DNA from 2 places in the Candidatus Sarcina troglodytae genome. Region 2 is predicted to be linked to the other one. Evidence: predicted binding sites of a transcription regulator. Region 2 holds the regulator's gene; the other holds the start of a gene.
The links. Region 2 encodes HrcA, which represses chaperone genes, less so after heat shock. Its sites were predicted from a motif close to TGTTAGCACTCNNNNNNNNNGAGTGCTAACA; they were not measured.
Positions count from the first base shown of each region.

Region 1: htpG (molecular chaperone HtpG) is a predicted target of HrcA. The motif match lies at 1,890-1,920, and genes of this name have one in related genera.

Region 1 covers NZ_CP051754.1:221,671-226,127, reverse strand. The annotation lists gene htpG (molecular chaperone HtpG) at 1-1,850, opposite strand, end outside; gene HH195_RS01025 (AraC family transcriptional regulator) at 1,991-2,851, opposite strand; gene HH195_RS01020 (alpha-galactosidase) at 3,190-4,457, shown strand, end outside.
Region 2 covers NZ_CP051754.1:1,810,270-1,814,726, forward strand. The annotation lists gene dnaK (molecular chaperone DnaK) at 1-746, opposite strand, end outside; gene grpE (nucleotide exchange factor GrpE) at 773-1,384, opposite strand; gene hrcA (heat-inducible transcriptional repressor HrcA) at 1,428-2,450, opposite strand; gene hemW (radical SAM family heme chaperone HemW) at 2,622-3,755, opposite strand; gene lepA (translation elongation factor 4) at 3,898-4,457, opposite strand, start outside.

The DNA.
Region 1 (4,457 bases), 850 kb from region 2:
AATTCAACTGGATCTTCTATTGCTAATCCTTCTATAAGAAGTGCCTCATTATATAAAAGATTTGTATATAAATTAAACTTTTCTTTATCATTTTCATAAGCATTCTTTAATGCCTTAAACACATCATGATTTGTGTTAATTTCCAAGACTTTTTCAGCCTTCACACCTTCATTATTAGGCATAGCACTCAAAATCTTTTCCATCTCAATTGTTACTTCTCCCTCTGCTGATAAGCAAACTGGATGATTTTTTAATATCTTTGATGCTTTAACTGCTTTAACTCTATTTGATAAAGTTTCTCTCATAGCATCTAAAATATTTCCTGTTTCTTTAGTTTCCTCTTCTGATAATTCTTTTTTATCCTCAGGTTCAATTCCTAAATCTCCACTAGACACTGACTTAAACTCTTTCTCTTTATAAGAGTTCAACATTTTTATAGCAAATTCATCAACATCTTCTTTAAAATATAAAATTTCATATCCTTTATCTAATAAAAGCTCTGTTTGAGGAAGTTTTTCTATTCTATCTATCGAACTTCCAACTGCATAATAGATATATTTTTGATTTTCTTGCATTCTTTCTAAATATTCATCTAAAGTTACTAGTTTCTTTTCTTTTGAAGAATAGAACATTAATAAATCTTCTAAAACATCTCTATTAGCTCCAAATTCACTATATACGCCATATTTTAATTGTCTTCCAAAAGAATTATAGAATTTTTCATATTTTTCTCTATTATTCTTTAACATACTTTTTAATTCATTTTTTATCTTAGTTTTAATATTTTTAGCAATAAGTCTTAATTGTCTATCATGTTGAAGAATCTCTCTTGATATATTAAGAGATAAATCCTCTGAATCCACAACCCCTTTTACAAATCCAAAATAGTCTGGAAGAAGGTCTGCACATCTGTTCATTATTAAAACACCATTTGAATACAACTCTAAACCTTTTTCATATTCTTTAGAATAAAAATCATACGGTGCTCTCTCTGGAATAAATAAAATTGAATTATAACTTACTGCCCCATCAACACTTATATGAAGATGACTAAGTGGTGTGTCGAAACCGTAATGTTTTTCTAAATAGAAATTATTATAATCCTCATCCTTAAGTTGAGTTTTATTTTTCTTCCATAGAGGAACCATACTATTTATAGTTTCTATTTCCTTATATTCTTCATATTCATTTTCACTACCTTCTTTAGGCTTGCTCTTAGTTAATTCCATTTTAATTGGATATCTTATAAAATCTGAATACTTTTTAATAAGAGATTGTATATTATATTCATCTAAATATTTATCAAAATTCTCATCATCATTATTTTCTTTTACTTTTAGTATTATTTCAGTTCCAACTGTTTCCTTATTAGTTTTTTCAATAGTGTATCCATCAGCACCTTCTGATTCCCATTTATAAGCTTCACCACTATTTAATGCCCTACTTATAACAGTAACCTTATCAGCGACTAAAAATGCTGAATAAAAACCGACACCAAATTGCCCAATTATTCCATGCTCATCATCTAATTCATTTTCCTTTTTAAATTTTAATGAACCACTTTGAGCAATAACCCCTAAATTATTCTCAAGGTCATCTTCAGTCATTCCAATACCTGTGTCTTCTATTTTTAAAATTCTATTTTCTTTATCTATGTGTATGTTTATAAAGTAGTTATCTTTATTAAAACTTATTGATTTATCAGTTAATGCTTTATAATAAATCTTATCTATAGCATCACTCGAGTTTGAAATAAGCTCTCTTAAAAATATATCTCTATTTGTATAGATAGAATGAATCATAAGGTCTAACATTCTTTTAGATTCTGATTTAAACTGTTTCTTTTCCAAAATAATCTCTCCTTTATAACATATTACATATGTTTTATTTATTAGCACTTAATCAATTCGAGTGCTAATCATAATTTTTATATAACACATTTCATTATTTATGTCAATACTAGAATTTATTACCTAGCTTTATAAAATGCCTATAATTCCATATTTATTTTTTCTCTGTATGCTTTAGGACTTACACCATTTATTTTTTTAAACATTTTAGAAAAATTTAATGGATCCCTATATCCTACTGATCTCGCTATATCACTTATAGATAATTTATCATTATTAAGTAAAACATATGCCTTTTCCATTCTATAGTTTAATAAAAATTCCTGAGGCGATATATTTAAACTTTTCTTAAAAACAGTAAAAAGATAACTTCTATTTACTCCAATAAAATTAGCTATATCGGTAATTTTAATGTCCTCTATATAATTATGCTCTATATATTCTATGGCTTTTTTTATATAAATATCAGTTTGCTTTTCCACTTTCTCTTTTTGATACTCTGTATTTCCAACCAATTCAGCCAAAAATAAATACAATAATCCCTCTCTTTTAAGTTCATCTTCAAAATTTATATTTTTTAATTTTAATATTTCATCAATATATAATTTTAAAGCATTAGGTTTTTTTACATAATTAAATATCAAATTTTCTCTATTTAAATCTGCATTTTCTAAATAACTTTTAGCCTTAAGCCCATTAAAACCAATCCATATATACGTCCAAGGATTAGTTTTATCTGCTTCATAATATGTTAATGTATCTGGGCATATTAAAAACCCTTGGTTTTGTGTCAAATTATATTTTTTATTTTCTACTATATAACATCCTTTTCCCTTTAATATAAAATGTATTAAATAATGATTTCTAACTGCAGGTCCAAAACTATGCTCTGGTAAACATTCCTCAATGCCACATTGACATAAAAACAAATCTGATTGTTCTTCATTTTTATATTCTAAATACTTAAAATAATTATCTTCAGAATATTTAACAGGTGCCATAATAAATTCCTCCATGCAATACACTATATGTTATATTATTTTATATCAATTTACATTTCAATTCTAGTATAAATTAATATTTAATGTAATTTTTACCTAATTGGATTTAAATATTAAAATATTATTTGTAAAACTTAATTACTATTCCCAATACTCTATATTCTAAAACCTATATATAACATTTTTACATATAACATCTAACATATGTATATTTAAATCTACCTAGTATATATGTATAATTAATACTATAAAAACAAATTTATCAAATATATAATCTAATATTAAATTACGGGTTTGTGTAAACAAATACAAAAAATTATTTTTAAGGAGACATCACTATGGGAATAAGTTTTAATCAAAATAAAAAAATGTTTCATATATCATCAAACAAAACAAGTTATATCATAAAAATTTTAGATACTAATCATTTAATTAGCCTTTATTGGGGTAAAAAACTAAATTCTGATAATGTTGAATACGTTTTTAGAACTAGAGATTTTGGAAGTTTTTTAACTAATACAGACAATATCAATGGATTTATGATAGAATCTACAAGCTTAGAATATCCAAGCTTTGGTGCAACTGATCTTAGATCGCCAGCTATTGAATTTCAATTCAAAGATGGTACAAGCGCAACTGACCTAAGATACAAATGCCATAATATATATAAAGGAAAAAACAAGCTTGATAACCTACCTGCCACGTATATTGAAAATGATACAGAAGCTGAAACCCTTGAAATAACACTTATCGATTCTTTAAAAAATGTGGAAGTTATTCTATCTTATAGTGTTTTTGAAGAATTTAATGCAATAACAAGAAGCGTTAAAGTTAAAAATTTAAGCAAAGAACCTGTTAATATTGAAAGAATTTTAAGTACAAATTTTGATTTTAAAGATGCTAAATTTGATTTCATTCAACTATCAGGAGCTTGGGCAAGAGAAAGAGATTTTGTACGCACACCTTTAAGACGAGGCAGTCAAAGTATTGAAAGTAGACGTGGTGCTAGTAGTCACGCTCAAAATCCTTTTATAGCATTAGCAAGACCAGACACTAATGAACATACTGGAGATATTTTTGGTTTTAGCCTTGTTTATAGTGGAAACTTCTTGGCTAATATCGAAGTTGATATGTATGAAAATTCAAGAGTTCAAATAGGTATTAATCCTTTTGATTTTAAATGGCTTTTAGAAAGTGGAGAAGAATTTCAAGCACCCGAAGTTGTAATGGCTTATTCTCACGAAGGAATTACAGGAATGTCCCACATCTATCATAATCTTTATGGCAAAAGACTTTGCAGGGGAAAATATAGAGATAAAACAAGACCTATTCTTATAAACAACTGGGAAGCTACTTATTTTGATTTTGATGATAAAAAAATTGAAGCAATAGCAAAAGAGGCTTCATCATTAGGAATTGAATTGTTTGTTTTAGACGACGGTTGGTTTGGAAAAAGAAATGATGATAAAAGTTCCTTAGGCGACTGGTTTGTTAATGAAGAAAAATTAAACGGTGGGCTTAATAACTTAGCTAATAAAATAAATAATATGGGAATGAAATTTGGTTTATGGTTTGAACCTGAAATGGTCTCCCCTATAAGTAAATT
Region 2 (4,457 bases):
GTTGATGATGATAATTCAATTTTAGCCTTTTCAGCTGCTTCTTTTAATCTTTGAAGAGCCATTTTATCTTGTTTTAAATCAACGCCATATTGTCCTTTAAAATCTTGTGCTATATAATCAATTATTCTTTGGTCAAAGTCATCTCCACCAAGTCTAGCATCACCATTTGTTGATACAACTTCAAATACTCCATCTCCTAAATCTAAGATAGATACATCGAATGTACCACCACCTAAATCATATACTAATACCTTGTGAGCATCTTCCATTTTATCTATACCATAAGCTAAAGCTGCTGCTGTTGGCTCATTTATTATTCTTAAAACTTCTAATCCTGCTATTTTACCAGCATCTTTAGTTGCTTGTCTTTCAGCATCATTAAAATAAGCTGGAACTGTTATAACAGCTTGAGATACTGATTCACCTAAATAAGCTTCAGCATCCGCTTTTAATTTTTGAAGTATCATTGCTGATATTTCTTGTGGTGTATAATCTTTTCCTTCTATTGTAACTTTATGGTCTGTTCCCATTTCTCTTTTTATTGAAATTATAGTCTTATCTGGGTTTGTTATTGCCTGTCTTTTAGCAACTTGACCTACTAATCTTTCACCATTAGCTTGGAAAGATACTACTGATGGAGTAGTTCTTGCACCTTCTGAGTTAGTTATAACTACAGCTTCTCCACCTTCCATAACAGATACACATGAATTTGTTGTTCCTAAGTCAATTCCTATTATTTTACTCATAATATATTCCTCCAAAATTTAAATTATTAATTAACTACTCTTACCATAGTATGTCTTATGACTTTATCGCCTCTTTTATACCCTTTTTGAAATACTTCAGCTACTTGATTTGCACCAAATGCCTCATCTTCATTATGCATTACTGCTTGGTGAACATTTGGGTCAAACTCTCCAGTTGCATCAATTTCTACAACATCAAGTTTTTCTAAGGCATCTATAAACTGTCTGATAGTCATATCTATACCTTTTTTAATATCATCTAAATCTCCCTCAACCACAGCAGCTCTTTCTAAATTATCTAAAACTGGAAGTATCCTCTTTAAGATATCTTCGCAAGCATTTGTATAAATTCCTTCTTTTTCTTTATCAGTTCTTCTTCTATAGTTTTCATACTCAGAAGAAAGTCTAAGCAATCTATCTTTTAATGCCTCTAATTCATTTTCTAATTTTTTATTTTTATCTTTAAAAGTCATATTTTCTTCTTTTAATTTTTTAAATTCATCCAAATTAGAAACATTGTTTTCTTCTATATTTTCTTCTACATTAGATTGTTCAGAATTTAAAGTTTCTGAATCTTGACTATCTAGTTCTACTTTTTCATTAATTATTTCCTCTTGATTATCGTTAATATTATCCATTGCTAGAACATACACCTCACTTAACTTATTGCTTATAAAAAAATTATCTTTGCTCTAAGGCATCATTTAATTTTTTCATGACTCCTGTCATAACACTTATTACTCTTGAATAATTAATCCTTCTTGGTCCTATTAATGCAATAGAGCCAATTGGTTTATTATCTAAATAATAAGATGCCGAAATAACTGAACACTCCTTAGCCTCTGGAATAAAGTTTTCATCGCCTATTTTTATAGTTATATTCTCATCACTGTCTATAAGTTTCTCAATAGAGTCCTTATCATAGAGCAACGACAATATTTTTTTCGCCTTCTCTATATCACTATATTCTGGATAGTCTAATAAATTAGTTGTACCCTCCATAAATACTTTAGAAGATTCATCATCTTTCAAGCTTTCATATAAAGTTGGAATCAAAGCATTAAATATATTTTCATAGCCAACTAAATCATTTCTTAAGTCATTTATAACTTGAAGATTAATTTGTTCTATTGTAAGATTTTTTAATCTTCTATTTAAGACTTGACTTATATAATTTAATACTTCTAAACTTGGAATATTATTCACTTTAATAACATTATTTTTTATTACTCCACTATCAGTTAATAGAACGCATATTATATCATTGCCCTCAATAGGTACAAGTTGTATTGATTTAATATAACTCTTTTGCATAGAAGGTGGTGTAACTAAACATGTAAGATTAGTTAATTCAGATAAAAGTGTACCCGCCTGTTTTAAAATTTTATCAATTTCATAAAGCGCACCATCTAAGACAGCTTTTGTTATCATAGACTCTTCATCCAAACTAAGCTTTTCATATTCCATTATTCTATCCACATAAAGTCTGTAGCCCTTACTTGACGGTATTCTACCTGATGAGCTATGAGGTTGTTCTAAAAATCCCATCTCCTCTAAATCAGCCATTTCATTTCTTATAGTTGCTGAACTTATACCAAGGTCATGTTTTTTAGCGATAGTCCTTGAACCAACAGGCTCTCCTGTATTTATATAGTCATTAACTATAGCCTGCAAAATTTTTAATTTTCTTTCATCTATCACTATCTCACCTCTTTTATTAGCACTCATTAATATCGAGTGCTAACGACTACTTTTTTAATATATCGCTTTTTTATTTTTTTGTCAATACTTAAATTTATTAAATTTTAATATTTAACTTCAAATAGTGATGTATATTTAATTTTTACTTATTTTTTTCCTATGCCTAATTATATTTTAAATCAAGAAATCAGCCATAATAATATTTGATATTAACATTCCTTTTTCAGTTAAATATAATCTTCCCTTATTTCTAACTAAAAATTCTTCTTTTTCATATTTTTTAATTACATTTTTGTATATATTATCTAATTTTTTATTAAATCTTTTATAAAATTCCATTTCATTTATACCTTCTACTTTTCTAAGCCCCATAAACATAAATTCTTCAATATTATCATTTTCACTATTTTCTATTACCTCTTCATAACACATGTCATCATTATTTATTTTTTCTACATATGTCTTTATATCTGATATATTTTTAATTCTTTTACTATTTACATATGATGAGCTACTACTTCCAACACCTATCCATTCTTCCATATTCCAATACTTTAAGTTATGCTTACATTTCTTTCCTTTTAAACTATAATTTGATATTTCATATTGCTCATATCCATATTTCTTTAATATCTTTTTACCCTCGTTATACATATCACTTTCTACATCCTCAGAAACCACATCCAACTTATTTTTTTCATAAAGCCTATAAAAAACCGTTCCTTCTTCTATAATCAAACTATAACTTGATATATGCTCTGGTTTCATTTTACATACAATTTCTAAAGTTTCTTTAAATTCATCTAAACTCTGATTTGGAAGAGCAAATATTAAATCTACATTTATATTCTTAAAACCTACTTTTCTTGCCAATTCAAAAGTATTTTTAAAATCATTAAATGTATGTATTCTTCCTATCGATTTTAAAAGTTTTTCTTGAGTTGTTTGAAGACCTATACTTATTCTATTTACTCCATATTCTTTCATAGTTTTTAATTTTTTTTCGTTTAAACTTCCAGGATTACACTCCATAGAATATTCTACATCCAAAGATTTATTTAATTTATCTATTTCATTAAATAAAATTTTCATATTTTCAACACTTAAAATACTAGGTGTACCACCACCTATAAATATAGTATCAATAATATATTCATCTATTTCTTTAAATGTTTTTCTAATTTCTTTACATAATGCTTTTATATAATCATTTTGCATACTCTCTTTTCCAGCAAAAGATGCAAAATCACAATAATAACATTTTTGCTTACAAAATGGTATATGCACGTAAAGCCCTAAATGTTTCATATTTACCTCCAATTTTTAAATATAATTTATTATTAAAATATTATTTAAGCATATTTTCTATTAAAATTCCAAAAAATTTAAAATAAAAGCTATACTTATTGAAATCAACAAATATAGCTTTACTAAATAATATTAATAAACTCTAATCAACTTTTAAAACTGCCATAAACGCTTCTTGTGGAACCTCGACAGAACCTAACTGTCTCATTCTCTTTTTACCTTCCTTTTGTTTTTCAAGAAGTTTCTTCTTTCTTGAGATATCTCCACCGTAACACTTAGCTAATACATCTTTTCTCATAGCTTTTACAGTTTCTCTAGCAATTATTTTAGAACCCACTGCTGCTTGAATTGGAACTTCAAACATATGTCTTGGGATTATTTCTTTAAGCTTTTCAGCAATCGCTCTTCCTCTATGATATGCTCTTGACTCTGGAACTATCATAGACAAAGCATCTACAGTTTCTCCATTTAAAAGTATATCAAGTTTCACAAGCTTAGATTGTTCATATCCTTTAAGTTCATAATCTAAAGATGCATATCCTCTAGTTTTTGATTTTAAAGTATCAAAGAAATCATAAACTATTTCATTTAAAGGAATATCATAGTTTATAACAACCCTTGTTTCCTCTATATACTGCATATCAATATATTTTCCTCTTCTCTCTTGGCAAAGTTCCATAATAGCACCTGTATATTCTGTTG